Regions from separate parts of the Idiomarina sp. 28-8 genome, predicted to be linked through region 1. Evidence: predicted binding sites of a transcription regulator. Region 1 holds the regulator's gene; each other region holds the start of a gene.
The links. The regulator sigma-54, encoded in region 1, starts transcription at its own class of promoters, with help from an activator protein. The targets are predictions, from matches to a motif close to GTTGGCACGNNNNTNGNNT.
Positions count from the first base shown of each region.

Region 2: the regulator sigma-54 is predicted to act here: its motif matches at 1,853-1,871, upstream of RJ32_RS10765 (P-II family nitrogen regulator).
Region 3: the regulator sigma-54 is predicted to act here: its motif matches at 1,677-1,695, upstream of flhA (flagellar biosynthesis protein FlhA).
Region 4: the regulator sigma-54 is predicted to act here: its motif matches at 2,470-2,488, upstream of fliE (flagellar hook-basal body complex protein FliE).

Region 1 covers NZ_DF266789.1:418,945-422,758, forward strand. The annotation lists gene lptA (lipopolysaccharide transport periplasmic protein LptA) at 1-302, shown strand, start outside; gene lptB (LPS export ABC transporter ATP-binding protein) at 304-1,029, shown strand; gene RJ32_RS02120 (RNA polymerase factor sigma-54) at 1,051-2,511, shown strand; gene hpf (ribosome hibernation promoting factor) at 2,539-2,826, shown strand; gene ptsN (PTS IIA-like nitrogen regulatory protein PtsN) at 2,830-3,300, shown strand; gene rapZ (RNase adapter RapZ) at 3,291-3,814, shown strand, end outside.
Region 2 covers NZ_DF266792.1:118,231-122,044, reverse strand. The annotation lists gene glpQ (glycerophosphodiester phosphodiesterase) at 1-645, opposite strand, end outside; gene RJ32_RS10770 (cysteine synthase A) at 638-1,690, opposite strand; gene RJ32_RS10765 (P-II family nitrogen regulator) at 1,912-2,250, shown strand; gene RJ32_RS10760 (ammonium transporter) at 2,261-3,442, shown strand; gene cfa (cyclopropane fatty acyl phospholipid synthase) at 3,518-3,814, shown strand, end outside.
Region 3 covers NZ_DF266790.1:77,378-81,191, forward strand. The annotation lists partial or broken gene ispH (4-hydroxy-3-methylbut-2-enyl diphosphate reductase) at 1-122, shown strand, start outside; gene RJ32_RS05135 (type II secretion system protein J) at 128-472, opposite strand; gene RJ32_RS05140 (hypothetical protein) at 453-647, opposite strand; gene RJ32_RS05145 (prepilin-type N-terminal cleavage/methylation domain-containing protein) at 660-1,160, opposite strand; gene RJ32_RS05150 (prepilin-type N-terminal cleavage/methylation domain-containing protein) at 1,154-1,570, opposite strand; gene flhA (flagellar biosynthesis protein FlhA) at 1,738-3,814, shown strand, end outside.
Region 4 covers NZ_DF266789.1:20,633-24,446, reverse strand. The annotation lists gene RJ32_RS00355 (PAS domain-containing sensor histidine kinase) at 27-1,034, shown strand; gene RJ32_RS00350 (sigma-54 dependent transcriptional regulator) at 1,027-2,388, shown strand; gene fliE (flagellar hook-basal body complex protein FliE) at 2,536-2,868, shown strand; gene fliF (flagellar basal-body MS-ring/collar protein FliF) at 2,916-3,814, shown strand, end outside.

The sequences.
Region 1 (3,814 bases):
CAGATATTTTTATTGCAGAAGGCACTCCTGCTACTTACAGCCAGACGCTGGACGACGGCAATGAAATTAACGCTGAAGCAAAAAAAATCACCTATTTTCAGTCGGAACAGCGACTGGAGCTTAGTGGCGACGCTCGCATCTCTCAAGGTAGCAGTAGCTCAAGCGGCAGTTTGATTACTTATGATTTGAATAAACAAACGGTAACGGCAAGCAGTTCAGGTGAAGAAGACAGCCGTGTTATCACTATTTTTACACCTAAACCAAAAACCGATACCGACGAAAAAAATAACGAGAACCCTTAATATGGCAACTTTACGAGTCAAACATTTAGCCAAAAGCTACAAAAGCCGACAAGTCGTTAAAGACGTTAGCTTGGAAGTAAGTCAGGGGCAGGTTATTGGTTTACTGGGCCCCAACGGTGCAGGTAAAACCACAACCTTCTATATGATAGTCGGTTTGGTTAATAGCGATAAAGGTCAAATTCTGCTGGATGACAATGACCTTACCTTACTGCCAATGCATGAACGGGCACGCCGGGGTATTGGGTATTTGCCACAAGAGGCGTCCATTTTTCGCAAATTGACCGTGCGCGATAATCTGATGGCTATTCTGGAAACTCGTAAAGAACTGTCAACCAACGAGCGTGAAGAACAGCTTGATGCTTTGCTCGAAGAGTTTCATATAGGCCACATAGCAAACAGTCAGGGCATGAGTCTGTCCGGCGGTGAACGTCGTCGGGTTGAAATTGCCCGAGCCTTAGCCGCAGAACCTACGTTTATTTTGCTGGACGAGCCTTTTGCCGGAGTTGACCCTATTTCGGTTATTGATATTAAAAAGATTGTTGAACATTTAAAGCAACGTGGTATTGGTGTACTTATTACTGATCACAACGTTCGCGAGACATTGTCTGTTTGTGAACACGCTTATATTGTCAGTCATGGTGAGCTTATTGCCAGTGGGGATGCAGAAAGTATATTATCGAATCAACAGGTTAGAGACGTTTACCTCGGTGAGCAGTTCACCCTATAACGTGATACCGGGACAGTCATTATGAAGCAAAGTCTGCAGCTAAAAATTGGTCAGCACCTGACCATGACGCCACAACTCCAACAGGCTATCCGCCTGCTGCAGCTTTCCTCGCTCGATCTTCAGTCAGAAATTCAGGATGCATTAGACAGCAACCCGCTGCTGGAGGTTGAAGGTGAAACGAGTAACGACGCGGACCAACCCGAAACTCGCAATATTGAAGAAAGAGACGACAGCCAACGGGAAACATCCGACGTTATAAAAACCCAGGAAATGCCTGACGAACTGCCGGTCGACAGCAGTTGGGACGATACCTATTCCAGTCATACCCCAGCCAACGGCGCAGCCTCTTCAGGTAAATCCTTTGACGGCGACTTTGAAGTCTATCAAGGCTCTACCAGCGAGTCTTTGCAGGATCACCTGCTTTGGCAAATGCAACTTTCTCATTTTTCGGAAGAAGACACCGCCATAGCTGAAGCCATTATTGAAGCCATAGACGACAATGGCTATCTAATGGTTGATGTTAATGAAATTATCGAAGCTGTGCGCCTACCCGAAGTGGAAGTAGAAGAAGTCTGCATGGTGCTTAAGCGTATTCAGCATTTCGACCCAATTGGTGTCGGCGCACGCAGCGTCAGTGAATGCCTTGCCATTCAATTACGTCAACTAAGCGACGACACTGAATACAAGCAGGTTGCTCTATGCTTAGTGACTGAACATATGGACTTACTTGGCAGTCGCGATTTTCGCACCATTCAGCGTAAACTGAAGCTATCGGAAGAAGATTTACGTCAGACTATGCGGTTAATTCAACAGTTGCACCCGCACCCGGGCGAGCAAGTTGCGCAGCAACCCGTTGAATATGTTATTCCCGATGTGGCCGTTACTAAAAAAAATGGTCGTTGGATGGTCGAATTAAACCCGGATAGCGTACCTAAACTAAAAGTGAACGAAGAATACGCGGCCTTGAGTAAAGCAACAAAGTCAGTAGCCGACAGCCAGTACATAAAAAACCATACGCAAGAAGCGCGCTGGTTCATAAAAAGCCTGGAGAGCAGAAACGATACGCTGCTGAAAGTGGCCAATTGCATAGTACAACGCCAACAGGGCTTTTTTGAGCATGGTGAAGAAGCTATGAAGCCAATGGTTCTGAACGATGTTGCAGAAGCCGTGGATATGCATGAAAGTACGATTTCACGCGTAACGACACAAAAATACTTACACTGCCCAAGTGGCGTATTTGAGTTGAAATATTTTTTCTCAAGTCATGTCAGTACAGAGGGCGGTGGCGAGTGTTCAAGCACGGCAATACGTGCTTTAATTAAGAAGATGGTCGCTGCTGAAAATCGCAGTAAACCGTTAAGTGACAGTAAGATTGCTGAACTGATAGCCGCACAAGGTATCCAAGTAGCAAGAAGGACAATTGCGAAGTATCGGGAATCGTTAAACATTCCATCATCGAGCCAACGCAAAAGTCTTTTGTAACTTTGTTAACTGCAGAAGGAAGACGTTATGCAAATTAATTTGACCGGTCATCACATCGATATTACCGAAGCTCTGCGTGACTACGTGGACACAAAATTTGCCAAGCTGGAAAGACATTTTGACCATATAACTAATGTTCACGTCATCCTAAATGTTGAAAAAACGATTCAAAAAGCGGAAGCTACGCTGCACGTGAATGGCGGTGAGCTTTTCGCCGACGCAAAACACGAAGATATGTACGCGGCCATCGACGGTTTAATTAATAAACTGGACCGTCAGGTGATTAAACACAAAGAGAAAATGAAACAACATTAATCCATGCAACTGAGTGAATTGTTAAGCCCCGACTGCACCAAGTGTGCAGTCGAGGGCGCAAGTAAAAAACGACTACTTGAAACCATTAGTCAAATCGTAGCCCCTAAGCTGTCTGGCATTACCCGTCATGACATTTTTGAGAGCCTGTTAAACCGTGAACGTTTAGGCAGTACGGGAATTGGCTTAGGTATCGCAATTCCTCATGGCCGTTTACCTAATGCGAATCATCCGGTAGCGGTATTACTGACTTTAGACGAACCTATCGAATTCGATTCTATTGACAATCAGCCTGTCGATATTATCTTCGCGCTTCTGGTACCCGAGTCAGAGCACGAGAACCATCTACAAACATTGGCCACGGTGGCCAGAAGAATGAACGACAAAGACTGTACCCGCGCACTGCGCCACGCAGATTCTGATAAAGCGTTATATCAATTATTTGTGGGCGAAGGTGAACAGTCGCCATGCAACTGATCATTGTTAGTGGTCGCTCCGGTTCAGGTAAGACAATTGCTCTGCGCGTACTGGAGGATTTAGGCTTTTATTGCGTTGATAATTTACCCATAAGCCTGCTGCCAACGCTGGTACATGCGGTCATCGAGCAGTATCAAAAAATAGCCATTAGCATTGATGTTCGCAACTTACCGGAGCACTCCGAAGAGTTACTGGACTCTTTGAGCTTTTTGCCCAAAGGTGTTGAACCGGAAATTCTGTTTATTGACTCTGATGACAACACCTTACTAAAGCGTTTTGGCGAAACTCGGCGTCTGCATCCGTTGTCGCAAAAAGAACTGCCTTTGCTGGAAGCGCTTCAGGCCGAACATAAAATGCTTGAACCCATTATGGAGAGAGCAACCTGGCGCCTCGACAGCAGTGACTTATCACTGCATCAGTTAAGTGAACAGGTCACTGAACGGGTACTGGGAAGAGCCGATAAAAAGCTGATTATTGTGTTTCAGTCTTTTGGCTTTAAGTATGGTTTACCCAA
Region 2 (3,814 bases), on a different contig from region 1:
CGGGTCAAAAGACTGCAGATAAACCGGTGTTGGCCGTTTGTCGTGGTATCCGTTGTGAGCCAGGACAGACATCACTGCCGCCGTCGCGTCGTACCCTTGCTGCTGATACCAGCGCGGAGATTTGATCTCGATATAAATGCCTGTCGACATATCCCGAACGCGATTCAGCTCCTGAATCAGTTTGATTTCCTCATCCAGCGTTTGTATAGGAAAGTGAACATCGGGGTGAGAAAACCGCTTAGGGTAAACCAGCTCATAATCTTTATGCCGGGCGACCATAGTTAACTGTTTAAGCTCTTCCAGCGAAAAATCGACCACATAGTATTTCCCATCGGGTCGGTGCTTTTCCGGGAATACTTCGGAGACATTGGTGACATGGTCCAGAATTTCATCATGCAGAACGACCGGAACGCTGTCACGGCTCAGTTGCACGTCTTGCTCTATGAAGTCCGCTCCCAGCCCATGAGCCATAACGGTGCTGGCCTGAGTGTGCTCGGGTAAATAACCGGAAGCACCGCGGTGCGCAATGTCCAGAAACTGCGGAACTTGAAGGTCATGGAACGGCGCATCCGGCGTCTCGTCCTGCGCCTGAACTGCGGTTGCTGATACCAATAAAAACAAACACCCAAAAATACGTTTAGTCATTGTTCCAGTTAACCTCTAGTACCTTATCGCCAAGCTCGCGATAACGCGTCATTAATACGTCAATGGGTTCCGGGTCAGGGTTTAACCCGCGTCCGCGCAAATATTCCGGGTTGTACAGCTTACTCACCGAACGTTCACCCAAGTCACAGGAAAAGGTCACAATGCGGTGTCCCGGACCTTTTCGTAAAGCTGCGGCCAACGCACCAGCCACGTTTAGCGCCGAGCTACTCCCCAGAACAATACCATCTTCGTCTCGGATATAACGTGACAAAGTCACTAAATCTTGATCGGGCAAATTAACCGCGTGATCAATACGTGCCTGGCGGAAATTATCCACTAGCCGCATAATACCAATGCCCTCCGTCATAGAGCCGCCATTCGACACATATTCGCCGCTGCGTAAAAACTCATAGATACCGGAACCATCCGGGTCAACCACCCAAACATCCAGTTCCGGGTTCTGCTCTTTTAAGAAGCGAGAGTTACCACCAATGGTGCCACCGGTTCCAGCCACAGACACCAGAGCGTCAATTCTCCCTTCGGTTTGTTCCCATATTTCCGGGCCAGTATGAAGGTAATGCGCACGAGCATTACTGGTGTTTTCAAATTGGTTAGCCCACCAGCAATCATCGCGTTCTTCCGCTAAACGGCGCGCCGTATGGTAGAAGTGGTTTTCGTTCTTAAAAGGAACCGGATCAACCGCCATCAGTTCACCGCCATGCAAGCGGATCATGCGCTCTTTCTCCGGTGTCTGGTCATTGGGCATGACCGCTAACATACGCAAGCCGTAAGACTTTGCCACAACAGCCAGGCCAATACCGGTATTACCGGCGGTACCTTCAACCACCGTCATACCCGGCTTTAACTCGCCGCGTTCCATAGCGTCATCAATCAGTTGCTTAGCCGCGCGATCCTTAATGGAGCCGCCCGGATTCTGGAACTCGCATTTAATAAAGATATCGCATCCGGTTAAATCAGACAGCGACGGTATACGAAGTAAATCCGTCTGCCCGATAAGATCGCTCTGCCGCGCGCCAACTCTCATGCCACTGCACCCTTAATCATTCGCTACTGTAGGTAAATAGTATCTCCCCTGTACCCTTTTGGTTCAATAGCACTTTTGGTGCAATGCACAGAAGGGGCGCACGTTTTTTGTGCAGAAAAATTACGTAAATATTATTTATTCATAAATATCAGCTAGTTAAATTCTGGCACGCTTCGTGAAGTTAAAGGGTTGCTTAACAATATTTTAATAAGGAAAGCACCATGAAAATGCTCGTTGCGTTAATCAAACCCTTCAAGCTGGAGGATGTGAAGCAAGCGCTGTTTGAAATTGGCTGTAAAGGCCTGACAGTAACCGAAGTCCGGGGAGTAGGACGTCAAAAGGGGCATACCGAACTGTACCGGGGCGCCGAATATCAAGTCGACTTCCTGCCCAAAATGAAAATTGAACTGGCGGTTCCCGACGAAACCGTCGAACGAGCTCTGGAAGTAGTCATTGCCGCGGCTCATACCGGCAATATCGGCGACGGAAAAATATTCGTTATGCCGCTGGAGCAATGCGTTCGCATACGCACTGGCGAAACCGACCAAGACGCCCTTTAAGGAGCCCATCATGGAAGCACAAAACTTACAACAACTCACTTTCGCGGTAGACACCTTTTACTTACTCATATCCGGGGCGCTGGTTATGTGGATGGCGGCTGGTTTTTCCATGCTGGAGGCGGGTCTGGTCAGAAGCAAAAACACCACCGAAATTCTGACCAAAAACATCGTGCTCTACGCCATCGCCTGTATTGTTTACCTGGTTATCGGCTACAAAGTCATGTACCCCGATCCTTCAACCTCAGCTTACGCGGCTGACGCTAATTTCTTTTTTCAGATGGTGTTCGTTGCTACTGCTATGTCGATAGTCTCAGGTGCCGTTGCCGAGCGTATGAAGCTAATGAGCTTTCTGCTGTTCTGTGTCGTGCTTAGTGCGGTCATTTATCCGGTACAGGGCTTATGGACCTGGGGCGGTGGAATGCTGACAGAATGGGGCTTTGTCGATTTTGCCGGCTCCAGCATTGTGCATTTAACCGGTGCATCAGCGGCACTTGCTGCGGTTCTTTTACTTGGCCCGCGCTCCGGTAAATACCTGAGTGATGGCAGTATCAACGCTTTACCCGGCTCTAATATGCCACTGGCCGCGCTGGGTACCTTCATTCTCTGGTTTGGCTGGTTTGGTTTTAACGGCGGTTCACAGTTAGCGCTAAGCACCGTTGACGATGCCAATGCCATAGCCCGCGCCATGGTAAACACTAATACCTCGGCCGCAGCTGGCACTATCGCCACGCTGCTATTTACTAAGCTGTTGTGGAAAAAAGCCGATTTAACCATGATTTTAAACGGTGCCTTAGCCGGTCTGGTTGCCATTACCGCACAACCTGTTACCCCAGAACCCTGGCTTGCCGGCGTTATCGGCTTTATTGCGGGGCTTATTGTCGTGCTCTCCATTATTGGGCTGGATAAGCTCCACATTGACGATCCGGTCGGTGCTATTTCGGTACACGGTGTGGTCGGTATTTTCGGTACCCTTGTGGTGCCGCTCAGCGATGACGGTGCCAGCTTTGTTATTCAGTTAGCCGGTGTCGGTACCATTTTCTGCTGGGTGTTTTTCAGTAGTCTTATTGTCTGGGCTATACTGAAGCTAATATTGGGCATTCGTGTAACTAAAGAGCAGGAATATATCGGCTTAGATCAAGTCGATTGCGGCGTTGAAGCTTACCCTGAGTTTACGTCGAAAAAAGACGGGTAAAAGGCTTTTTATTGCCAGTTTCGCCCATTCTTGATAACGTTTTTAACCATCATTTTCCGGAATGGGCGAACAAATATGTCGACATCACGAGAGTATGTTGAAGAGCTTTTAGCAAAAGCAGATATCCGCATTAACGGTGACAGAGCCTGGGATATGCAGGTTCACGATGAAACCGTATTTGATCAGGCACTGTCGCGCGGTAATCTTGGCTTGGGTGAATCCTATATGGCTCGTTTGTGGGACGCCGAATCGCTTGACCAGTTTTTCTTCCAGCTACTGCGCTCTGGCATTCAGGATGAAGTTAACCCCGCCCGCCTTATTTTTCATTCCTTAAAAAGCCGAGTATTCAACTTACAAAGTAAATCCAAAGCC
Region 3 (3,814 bases), on a different contig from region 1:
TCAAAGAAGTGATTGCTAAGCTACAGGAATGGGGCGGTAAAACCGCAGTAGAACTAAGCGGGCGCGAAGAGAATATTACCTTTTCAATTCCACCAGAGCTAAGGCCGCACCCGGTAGGTTAAACTGGTTATCGGGAAAGCCAGAATGTCTGGGCGAGCTCGTTATCATTTCCCCAGTAAACGGTTACCTCGATGGTCGCGTTGAACTGATCTATAGGGGTTAACTCTGCTGTTAAATGAAGCTGCCCTGTTTCCTTTGATAGTTTTGGATTATTGCCTTGAGTCCACGTTTGTTGAGCCTCACTTAAATAAGTCATCAAAACCTCCACAGCCTTTGCTTTTGTGTGGGCATGGTCAATCGCCGATAATCCAACCTGTAAAAGCCGCAGGCTACTGACGGACCAAAGAGCTACTAGTGCAGCTCCGACCAACACTTCAACCAGAGAAAAGCCTTTATTCTTGTGACAGTTCATAAGCCCTGCGCTCTGCTTCGAAATCTTGCTGAAGTTGTTGAGAAAGTTGTAGCCATTGATGATGTTGCTGAGCCTCTGTCATTTGCGCGTAGAAAAGCAGTGCAGCTAAACTGGCCGAGCTCAAACTTATAAGTGTTACTAAGGTGAGTATCAGAGCGAATCCTTTCGCGTTCATAGTAAGCTCCATTTAGTTAACCAGAGGAGTGATTGTTCGTTTGAAAACATGTGCCTGAGCATTGTGAGTAACGGTAAAAGTTACAACGAGTTTTGATAGCCCACTACCAGATTCCGGAGCGTAAGAGTCAGCAGTAAATTGCGTGACTTTGAATTGAGACTTATCGGTTAGGGATTGCCAGCCATACCCGGCGCAATCGAGAGTCATTGAGTTATGCTGTAGCTGTTCATTCCTGACCCTGAAGCCGACCGAGCCTCCATTTTGCTGAGGAAACAAATAGCAATTGCTCTGAGGGTTTGAAATTTGCGTTGCGGCGGTATTTTTTAAGGTTTCAAAAAACTGATTTGCGACTGACTGAGCACTTAATAGTAAATTGACCTGTATTAGCTTACGGTGTTGCACTCCTGTTTGCCATTGCATTTGCTGCTGTGCTGCCAGAACAATTATTGCGCCAATAGCCGAAGCTATAAGAACTTCTACTAAACTACTGCCGCGCTCAGAAACTATTAACATGGGGGGATTCCCGGAAGTGAGTCACCTTCACTTAAGCACAAACGAATACGAGCGACACTGCTGATGATGACTTTTATATGTCGGCTTTTACCTATTAGTTTGATATGCCCGGGTGTCGCGGCAGATGACTCTCCATAAAAAGTAAGCGACGCGGAAGAACTGTAAGTGTATTCGGTTTGAATACCTGAGGTTTGCGAGTTACGGCTAAATGTAATTAAGTCGATTTCAACAGATTCCTTATTCGCTATGGACCTGGCTTTTACCAGCTGCAAATAAGACAGCCAGCGGCTGGCCTCTTTTTGAAGCAACAAAGACTCTGTCTGTTGAGTAAATATTGGCAGGGCAGAAGCACCAAGCACCGCACTGACAGCCAATGCCACGACCAATTCCATAAGAGAGTAACCGCGCATAAAAACACATTATTTTGAAGAAGAGCAACGAGTATAGAAGTTGTTTAAGCTTTGTCTGTAAGCCCCAACTGAAGCGAATGTAAGATAACCTCCGAATAAAACGAAAGCTGGCTCGATTCTTGAATAAAACACCGCAGGTTCAACTTTTTGACGCAACAGGAAGACGTATGGCGGGCGGTGCCGAAAAGTTAGTAAATTTTAGAAATTTCACGCAGAACAATGCGCATCTGATCAAAGGTTTTGGAACGCCGTTGGCCATTATGGCCATTCTGGCGATGATTGTTTTGCCAATTCCGGCTGTGGTGCTGGATGTTCTCTTTTCATTTTCAATTACTTTGTCACTGGTAGTTATGCTGGTGGCGGTTTATACCCAACGTCCGCTGGATTTCGCCGCTTTTCCTACCGTTTTGCTTATTGCTACGGTACTACGCTTAAGCCTTAACGTTGCCTCTACGCGTATTGTTTTATTAGAAGGGCATAACGGGCCAGGTGCTGCAGGCTCTGTTATTGAAGCTTTTGGTAGCGTGGTCATAGGTGGTAACTACACTGTCGGCCTGGTGGTGTTCGCCATCCTGGTTATTATCAACTTTGTGGTTATCACCAAAGGTGCCGGCCGTATTTCAGAAGTAACCGCTCGCTTCACCCTTGACGCTATGCCTGGTAAACAAATGGCCATTGACGCTGACCTTAACGCGGGCCTAATTAACCAGGAAGAAGCCAAAGCACGACGCAGCGATGTAACCCGTGAGGCTGACTTCTACGGCTCCATGGATGGTGCCAGTAAGTTCGTAAAAGGGGATGCCATAGCCGGTATCCTTATTCTCTTTATTAACATTATCGGTGGTCTGCTCATTGGTATGATCCAGTACGGTCTGACCTTCAATGAGGCAGTGGAAGTTTATACGCTGTTAACCATTGGTGATGGCCTGGTAGCACAAATTCCGTCATTGTTACTGTCAGTTGCGACAGCCATTATCATTACTCGTGAAAATAACAGCCAGGACATGGGCGATGCAGTTGTTCTGCAATTGCTCGATAACCCTAAGGTTTTGGTCATTACCAGCGCGGTATTGTTTGCCATGGGGGTTATTCCCGGTATGCCGCATTTTGCCTTTTTAAGCATGTCTGCGGTGTTAGCCGGCGCGGCTTACTTTAAACTTAAGAAAACCAAGACTGAAGAAGGCGAACTGGTTGAAAAAGAACAGGAGCAGCAAGTTCAGCAGGCGCAACAAAAAGAGCTCAGCTGGGATGACGTACGCCACGTTGACACTATAGGTCTGGAAGTTGGTTATCGCTTAATTCCTTTGGTGGATAAGCAGCAGGGCGGTGAATTGCTGTCACGCATTAAAGGTGTACGTAAGAAGCAATCTCAGGAGTTTGGTTTTCTTGTTCCGGCCGTACATATTCGGGACAACCTCGATTTAGGCCCCAACAGTTACCGCATTACTCTTATGGGTGTGACCATGGGTGAAGCTGAAATTCGTCATGACTGGGAGATGGCGATTAACCCGGGTCAGGTATTCGGTGAGCTGGACGGTGAGAAGACAAAAGATCCGGCCTTTGGCCTGGATGCTGTCTGGATCCGTCCTGAGCAACGCGAGCACGCTCAAACTCTGGGTTATACCGTGGTTGACGCTGCAACTGTAGTCGCTACTCACTTAAGTCAGATTGTAACCAACCATGCATCTCAGCTGCTGGGCCACGAAGAAGCACAAGAATTGCTGGATCGTCTGGGGCGTACTCATCCTAAGCTGGTTGAGGGGCTGATTCCGGATCTATTGTCACTGGGCAACTTTGTGAAAGTACTGCAGAACTTACTGGACGAAGGCATCGCGATCCGTGACATGCGCACCATTGTACAAACTTTGGTTGAGTATGCAGGACGTAGCCAGGACCCAGAAGTACTGACGGCTGCAGTCAGAATTTCACTGCGCCGGTTAATTGTTCAGGACATTGCTGAAGGGGCGGCGGAATTGCCTGTCATAACTTTGGCACCAGAGTTGGAACAGATGTTGCATCAATCATTGCAAATGGCTGGTAATGACGGAAATCAGCAAGGCGCCGGAATCGAACCTGGTTTGGCCGAACGCCTGCAACAGTCATTACGCGAAGTGCATCAGCAGCAGGAAATGAATGGTGAACCTTCAGTACTGCTGACCTCCGGGCTTCTGCGGTCAACCATGGCGCGATTTGCGCGTCACGCTACCGATGGTATGCGCGTGTTGTCCTATCAGGAAGTACCGG
Region 4 (3,814 bases), 400 kb from region 1:
CATAGTTGTTAATTGGAGATGTCAGTATGGCCACCTACCATCAAATTATTGATGCCATGCCCAACGCTGTTATTTTACTGGACAGTCATGGGGTCGTGGATTATTGCAATGACAATGCCACGAGCCTTTTAGGACACCCTCTGAAAAAGTTTTTATGGCGTGAACTGGTGAGTGAACTTTTTGCTCCCAAAGCGGATGACTGGCACGAAGTGTCTTTGCGTAACGGCAGACGGGTTCGTTTAGACACCTCAGTTGTGAATGAAAAGCCAGGGCAGCTTATTGTGCTGACAGACCTGACCGAGACGCGGCGTCTGCAAAACCGCATCGGTCATTTGCAGCGTTTGTCTTCCATGGGAAAAATGGTGGCTTCGCTGGCACATCAGATAAGAACGCCTCTGTCTGCCGCAATTCTTTATGCGCAAAACCTAAAGCAGGGCAGTATTTCTGCGGTCAAACAACAGCGTTTTTCCGATAAGTTACTGTCGCGTCTGCATTCGCTGGAACAACAGGTGAACGATATGTTGTTGTTTGCCAAAAGCGGTGAGCAACCCATGCTGGAAGAACTCAGTACCAATAGCCTGATCCAGCAAGTGCTGATGAACACAGAAAGTTACGCTGAGCAGCATCAGGTGAAAATCAATTGTATTGATCCTGACTTTGGTGTGGTGTTGCGAGCTAATCAAACCGCTCTGATCGGGGCAATGCAGAACCTGGTTAACAACGCTGTTGATGCCAGCCGGCCCGGACAGGAAGTGCTATTAAAAACCGATGTTGATGATGGTAACTGGAAAGTTTCTGTTATTGACTCTGGTTGCGGCATTCCGGCTGAAAAGCAAGGCAGTGTATTCACTCCATTTTTCACTGAAAAATCGAACGGTACCGGTTTAGGTCTGGCGGTTGTCCAAACGGTGATAAAAGCACACAACGGTTTAATTGACTGGGAAAGCCAGCCAAATAAAGGCAGTCGTTTTACCCTAGTGCTGCCGGTATATGAGTGGTCAGAAAATATAATGAAAGAGGTACGTTATGGCTGAGCGACAAGTATTGGTTGTTGAAGATGATGTATCGCTGCGTGAAGCAATTATCGATACACTGGAACTGGCTGACTGTCAGTGCCTGGAAGCCGCTAACGGCGAAGAAGCCTTACTTATTCTAAAAAAAGAGTCAGTGGCGCTGGTTATCAGCGATGTGCAAATGCCGGGAATTGATGGCTTACAGTTATTGCGTAGCATGAATAACCAGCAATACGACATTCCGGTTATTATGATGACGGCCTTTGCAAAGGTGGATGACGCAGTCGTTGCTATGCGTGAAGGCGCTGTCGATTATCTGACTAAGCCGTTTTCAATTGAAAAGCTACAAACACTGGTGCAGCGTTATTTGCCCGACGGTGCAATTAACGATATTGAGCCGGTCGCAGAAGAAGGCTCCAGCCAGGCAGTGCTGGCTATGGCACGAAAAGTTGCGGGTAGTGAAGCAAGCGTAATGGTCACTGGGCCTAGCGGTACCGGTAAAGAAGTGCTGGCGCGTTATATTCACCAGCATTCGGATCGCTCAGATGGGCCCTTTATTGCCATTAACTGCGCAGCGATACCTGAAAACATGCTGGAATCCATGTTATTTGGTTATGAGAAAGGTGCCTTTACGGGCGCTAATCAGTCTTCTCCCGGTAAATTTGAACTGGCTCAGGGCGGTACTTTGCTGCTGGACGAAGTCACTGAAATGGCTATGCACTTGCAGGCTAAATTATTACGGGTTATTCAGGAGCGACAGGTGGAGCGTCTGGGCTCGCGTAAAACCATACAGTTGGATGTCCGGTTAATAGCTACCTCTAACCGAGACTTACAACAGGCGGTGCGCGAAGGGTTATTACGTGAAGACTTAATGTATCGACTAAACGTGTTTCCCCTGCATTGGAAGTCTCTACGTGAGCGACCCGCGGATATCGTTCCCCTGGCAGAAAATTTACTGCAGCGACATAAACAACGTTCCGGTATTAAAACGCCCGTCAATTTCGCTGCGGCAGCAGTTCAACAGTTAATGCGCTATTCCTGGCCGGGCAACGTTCGGGAGCTGGAAAATGTAGTGCAAAGAGCTCTGGTATTGCATCGCGATGGAGAAATTCAGCCACAGGATCTTATGCTGGAACTGAACGACGCGGTGGAAACCGCTAGCGTGTTTCCGGAACAAATAGAGACGCCTGAAGATAAGTCGGAAAACCTCGATGAGTCGCTTTTCAATCAGGAATATCAAATTATCAAAGAGGCGTTGCAACGTCATCAGGGAAAACGCCAACCTGTCGCCGATGAGCTTGGTATTAGTCCACGGACTTTGCGCTACAAGCTGGCGAAAATACGAGAGCAGGGGCTGACTCTAACCGGCTCGTAACGCTGTACTGAAATACCTCGAGCATTATCACTAGCCCTGTTTCTCAGGGCTTTTCTTTGTATCTTACCGATGCGACCAAAAGTTGGCATTCTGTTTGCATAACTAACCTTAAATAAAGTCAGTGATGAATTTTTGACGGGGTTAATTATGAAAGTGGAAGCAAACGCACTTTATCAACAGTTACAATCGATGGCCACGCAGGCTTCCCAGCGTGATCAGCCTACGAATGTGAACGCCCTGCAAGGCAATACCGCTCAGGCTGATTTTTCCAATATGCTGAAAAGCGCAATGGATAACGTCAACGAACTGCAGCAAACCTCAGGTGATTTAAAAACTCGCATGGAACTCGGTGACCCGAATGTCACCCTTGAACAAACCATGATAGCCAGCCAGAAAGCGAGTATAGCGTTTGAGGCAACGGTTCAGGTGCGCAACAAAGTGGTTGATGCGTACAAAGAAATAATGTCAATGCCGGTATAACCGCTGCATCATTGGAGATATAAGTCGTGGCTGAATCAACAGATTTAATGGTACAAGATACTGACTTACCTGATAACAACAGTTCAGGTAATGAAGACGGCGGTGAGAAAACCGGCATTATGACGATGCTGGGTAACTTTGACATGCTGCGCCAGGTTATTGTCGTGCTGGCGCTGGCTATCTGTGTTGCTATTGCTGTTTTTATTATGTTGTGGGCTCAAGAGTCAACTTATCGTCCATTAGGTCAGTTAGAAACGCAGGAGTTGATCAGCACCCTCGACTACATGGATGCAAACGGCATTGAATACCAGGTGGAAGGCAACACGGTTTCAGTACCGGAAGAAAACTACGATGCTATTAAGTTGCAGCTGACTCGTGCTGGTGTTGATTACGGTAACTCGACCAATAACGGCTCCGAAATACTAATGAGCGAACCGGGCTTTGGTGTTAGTCAAAGACTGGAGCGTGAACGTCTTATTCATTCCCGTGAAGTTCAGTTAGCGCGTGCTATTGAGGAAATGAAAAAGGTTTCTGCTGCACGAGTCTTGCTTGCTGTACCTAAAGAAAATGTCTTTGCCCGTCGCGAAAAGCAACCTAAAGCATCGGTTATGTTGAATGTGCGCGGTGGCACCTCATTAAGCGAAGAAGAAGTGGCCTCTATTGTTGATATGGTTGCCTCGTCGGTGACCGGACTTAGTACTGAGCATGTAACGGTCACTGACCAGGCCGGACGTCTGCTTAACTCTGGTTCGCAAAGTGCACTGGCGGCTAAAAGTTCGCGTGAGTATCAAATTGAACAAAAACGCGAAGAGGCCTACTTAGAAAAAATAGACAGTATTTTGATTCCCGTGCTGGGCTATGACAACTATACCGCACAGGTTGACGTGACTATGGACTTTACTCAGCGTGAAGAAACTCAGCGTCAATTTAACCCTGATATGCCGGC